2 regions of the Paenibacillus sp. MDV22-iso6 genome follow, and region 2 is predicted to be linked to the other one. Evidence: riboswitches for the same ligand, from Rfam matches in the RefSeq annotation. Region 2 holds a riboswitch; the other holds the start of a gene.
The links. A riboswitch is a leader RNA that binds a small molecule or an ion and turns the genes downstream of it on or off. The one in region 2 is predicted to bind FMN.
Positions count from the first base shown of each region.

Region 1 (2,396 bases), on a different contig from region 2:
TTCTGAAGTTCCTCAGTGCTCCCTCCTCTTCAGAAGAAGCAGGTACAGATGCATTCAGTTGCCATTGTTTGAGAAATCCTTGCTGCCATTCGGTTTTGCCAAGCCTGTCCTCTGAACGATCCCCGCCACGCCAGTCATGGTAATCACTGTTCACAAAATCAGTCCATAGTCTATCCATACGTACCTCCGCTAAAATGTAACTACCTAGATTAAAAAAGATAGTTACAAACATTCATGTTTGGGTTATATTAATTGTAACCACATTTAAGCACTTTAGCTAGTTACCATGAATTCATTTTAGGGAGGAAAAATCAATGACTACAACAGCAACAGAACTATTGCTCATTCAGAAAGATGATACCTGGGATCAATGTAACTGGATTGTGCCTTTATCCAAGGCACTCGAAGGACTGACTACTGAACAGGCAGCCTGGGTTCCATCATCCGGTGGATTAAGCATCTGGCAGTTGGTTAACCATATGTATTACTATAATCATCGCTTGTTGAGTCGTATTCAGGGCACAACACCCTCTGGTGCTCCTGCCGAAAACAATGAATCCACCTTCGGAGATCCGGGCGACCCTTCTGATACTGCTGGCTGGAGTGTACTTGTGCAAAATACAACGCAATTAGCCGGACAACTTCGTGATCAGCTCGCTTCATTAGAAGAATCCGATCTTGAAGCCCCGTACATGGATACAGATGAAAAATGGGCACATGAGCTTGCCCGCTGGGTACTCCACGATGCGTATCATGCAGGACAGATTGTATTATTACGCAGACAACAAGGAAGCTGGAATATCATATTCTAAAAAAACACTTGAACTGCTAGCGCTTACAGGAATAAGATGGACTTATTAATGTTACAGCTTGTTCAATACACAATATAATTGAATAGGATCTTCGGGGTAGGGTGCAATTCCCAACCGGCGGTGATGTTCTTCGGAACCAGCCCGCGACTCGCTGTTTGACCCGATGTAGGGATTCAGCGACTGACTTGGTGTGACTCCAAGGCCGACGGTAAAGTCCGGATGAGAGAAGATCAACACATTGACATGCCGTTACCGAAAGGCTTATTTTCGTACGACATGTCAATGATTGAGCCCCCGTTTATTTGGTGTATACCAAAACGGGGGCTTTTGTCGATTTTGCCAACTGAAGATTCCGTGTTCTGACGAAGGAGTCCTGAATATGGAAAAGACACAACCTGCATCAACAGTTTACCGCAAGGAACGAAGTAATACCGGATTCTGGCTCGTCGTGCTCGGCGCCGCCCTTTGGGGTGTAGATCCACTGTTCCGTATTATTTTGCTCAAAACGATGACCTCCACGCAGATTGTACTGGTGGAACATATTATTGTCAGCCTTGTGGCGATTCCCGTGTTATGGAAGTTCCGGGCCGATCTGAAAAACCTGCGTGCTCGCCACTGGATTGCCGTGATATTTATCTCCTGGGGAGGATCTGCTCTCGCCACGGTATTGTTCACCCTGGCACTTACGCATAACGATCCCAACACCGTTTTGTTATTGCAAAAGATGCAGCCGCTATTTGCGATTGTTCTGGCTAAGCTGCTGCTGAAAGAAACATTGCCTCGCCGCTTCGGTGGACTGTTTATCATTGCACTTGCAGGAACATACCTGCTCACGTTTGGATTTACCCTTCCCCTTGGCAACTGGGACAATTGGGTTCATGCAGGCAGCCTGTTATCACTGGGTGCAGCTGCATTGTGGGGCGGTTCAACAGTTATGGGGCGGCTGATGCTGGGGCAAACCCGTTATGAAACGGTCACCTCTCTGCGCTTTGTCGTAGCCTTGCCACTGCTGATCTTAATGACGTGGAACGAAGGTGCTGCCTGGACATTCCCTTCCGCTACAGGTGAACAGGCGGCTGTAGCACTTAATATTCTGGGTCAGGCATTACTGCCAGGGTTACTGAGTCTTCTGTTATATTACAAAGGGCTCTCCTCCACCAAGGCCTCAGTCGCAACGCTCGCAGAACTGAGCTTCCCGATGGCCGGTGTACTGGTAAACTGGATTGCATTACGTACATTAATTACATGGGAGCAACTGGTGGGCTTCATCCTCATCTGGATTGCCCTATTCGCCATCTCCAAACAGCAAGAACGATCAGCGACTCCGGCTGACGGTGCACCAAAGCTCCGTACGGATTGAATTTTATTTTATATAAAAGCAAATCAATTAAGGCACTGGACATCCTTTGAGATGTTCAGTGCCTTTTGTCTTTTCGCTATTCCGGTGGTACGATGACTTATGGAATAGTAGATTAAGTCAATTTAGAGAGGAACGATCATCATGTCTTCGTCTTCATCATTTTCGTATACATCTTACGATGCTATAGGTTTGGCTGAATTGGTTCGCGCACGGGAGATATCTCC
Region 1 covers NZ_JBZVDZ010000001.1:820,497-822,892, reverse strand. Annotated here, with positions in the region: gene AC4PM4_RS03500 (CGNR zinc finger domain-containing protein) at 1-178, opposite strand, end outside; gene AC4PM4_RS03495 (DinB family protein) at 315-812, shown strand; FMN riboswitch at 896-1,047, shown strand; gene AC4PM4_RS03490 (DMT family transporter) at 1,192-2,172, shown strand; gene AC4PM4_RS03485 (amidase) at 2,314-2,396, shown strand, end outside.
Region 1: another riboswitch for FMN. It lies ahead of AC4PM4_RS03490 (DMT family transporter); the one in region 2 lies ahead of ribD (bifunctional diaminohydroxyphosphoribosylaminopyrimidine deaminase/5-amino-6-(5-phosphoribosylamino)uracil reductase RibD).

Region 2 (2,396 bases):
GTGGTACGCCGTGAGACGTATCAGGACATCATCCAGAATGATCTCGTACCTGAGCGTATTGCAAAACAGCCAGTTACCCGTTAATTAAAGAACAAATAGCTGAGCACTATATGAAGAAGACAATAAAGGACACTCCTTTTTTGTCTTCTTTTGCATGTTTAGGGCTGGATTTTGAAAAAAACTTGCTTATTATTTTGCGATCAATCCATTTTCAGTGTACACTAAGAAAAGTGCTATAAAGCTTGGCCCAGGGTCATGCGTTCTGGCACCATTAACGATGGTCAATACGAAAGGAGTCATTTACATATGGCGAAACAAGCGAAAATCAAAATGGCAAACGGCGGAGAAGTTGTAATCGATTTGTTCGATCAAGAAGCTCCAAACACAGTAGCAAACTTTGAGAAACTGGCTAACTCCGGTTTCTACAACGGTCTTGTATTCCACCGTGTTATTCCGGGCTTTGTAGCTCAAGGCGGATGCCCTAACGGTTCCGGTGCAGGCGGCCCAGGTTACACAATTAACTGTGAAATCAACCCGAACAAACATGAGCGTGGAACTTTGGCTATGGCTCATGCAGGCCGTAACACAGGCGGAAGCCAGTTCTACATCTGCTACCAACCGCAACCACATTTGGATGGACAACATACTGTATTTGGTAAAGTAACCAAAGGTATGGAATTCGTGGACGCTTTCGAAGGTCGGGACAAAATGGAAACAGTTGAAGTAGTAGAAGCTTAATCAATAAACGTATGTAAACCGTTTCGCAATTAGCGAAGCGGTTTTTGTTTACACTTAAGCTTATTAAAAGTTAGTATGTGACAAAAAGGAACAAAAAACAATTGATTTTTTGACGTTAAAGTGCTAACATCCAATTAATAACGCAACGAATCCTTCAGGGCAGGGTGTAATTCCCTACCGGCGGTGATGCAGTATGTGAGGATATCTATCCAGCATTGATGCAAAGTCCGTGACCCGTCTGCCTGTGGCAGATGGCTGATCTGGTGTAATTCCAGAACCGACAGTATAGTCTGGATGGGAGAAGGAGAGGGTGCAGTCCTTAGGGGCCGCATTCCGCAGGAGTGTTGCTGTACAGTTTTTGGCTAATTCATTTCCTGTGCAGGGAGAAATCCGGTTACTTCCGGAAATCTTCATACATATGCCACATCATAGAAGCTCTTTACCTGTAATTGAAGTTCATTAAGGTATGTGTCTGCTTTCACTTGCCTGAAATGAAGTTTTGGGCGATGTGTTGTTGGCAATGTATCAATAGTACTGCTGGTGACACATGTCTCTCATCATCCCCATCGAACGGTTTGTTCGACGGGGATTTTTTATTGGATATGGAACATGCCTCTCTGTTGGAAGGGAGGTCTATAACTTAAGATTTTAACCGTGGGGTGAACGGACTTGGAAATGATTAATGATGAATTTTATATGGCGCTAGCACTGGATATGGCAGAACGGGCACAAGGACAGACCGGAATCAATCCGGTAGTCGGTTGTGTCGTGGTAAAAGAAGGACGTATCGTGGGCCTCGGAAGTCATCTCAAACGGGGAACGGGTCATGCAGAGGTTCATGCACTGAACATGGCGGGTAGTGATGCTGAAGGCAGTACAGTGTACGTTACGCTTGAACCCTGTAGCCATTATGGCAAGACTCCACCATGCAGTGAACGTCTCATTCATGAGAAAGTGAAACGTGTCGTTGTATGCTGCGAAGATCCGAATCCGCAAGTCTCCGGCAGAGGTATCAGCATGCTGCGTCAACAAGGGGTCGAAGTTGAAGTTGGAGTGCTGCGTGAGCGCGGAAGACGGATGAACGAGAAATTCATCAAATACATTACAACAGGTCTCCCCTTTGTAACTTTGAAGACGGCCTCTACACTGGATGGCAAAATTGCTACGCGTAGCGGTGACAGCAAATGGATCTCTAACGAGTCTGCTCGCGAGATTGTACACGCGCTTCGCCATCGCCATCAAGGAATTATGGTTGGTGTGGAAACGGTCATTGCAGACAATCCCGAACTGACGACTCGCTTGCAAGTGGAAGGGATCAGCCCGGTACGAATCGTGGTCGATTCCAAGCTACGCCTGCCTGTAGGCGCCAAAATGGTCAAGGATGGCCTTGCACCTACCTGGGTACTTACAACAGATGAGGCGAGCCCTGAAGCGGCTGAGCGGCTGGAAGCCTATGGGGTGGAGATTATACGTTGTGGTCCAGGACCACGTGTTGATCTGCTGAGTGCACTCAGCAAGCTCGGTGAGCGTGAGATTGGTTCGATTCTGCTTGAAGGCGGGGGCACACTGAATGGGTCCATGCTGGAAGCACGGTTGGTAGATCGACTGCTCATGTTCATTGCTCCGAAAATTGTCGGAGGATACGAAACACCAGGCAG
Region 2 covers NZ_JBZVDZ010000007.1:204,877-207,272, reverse strand. Annotated here, with positions in the region: gene lysA (diaminopimelate decarboxylase) at 1-84, shown strand, start outside; gene AC4PM4_RS20480 (peptidylprolyl isomerase) at 307-738, shown strand; FMN riboswitch at 885-1,048, shown strand; gene ribD (bifunctional diaminohydroxyphosphoribosylaminopyrimidine deaminase/5-amino-6-(5-phosphoribosylamino)uracil reductase RibD) at 1,408-2,396, shown strand, end outside.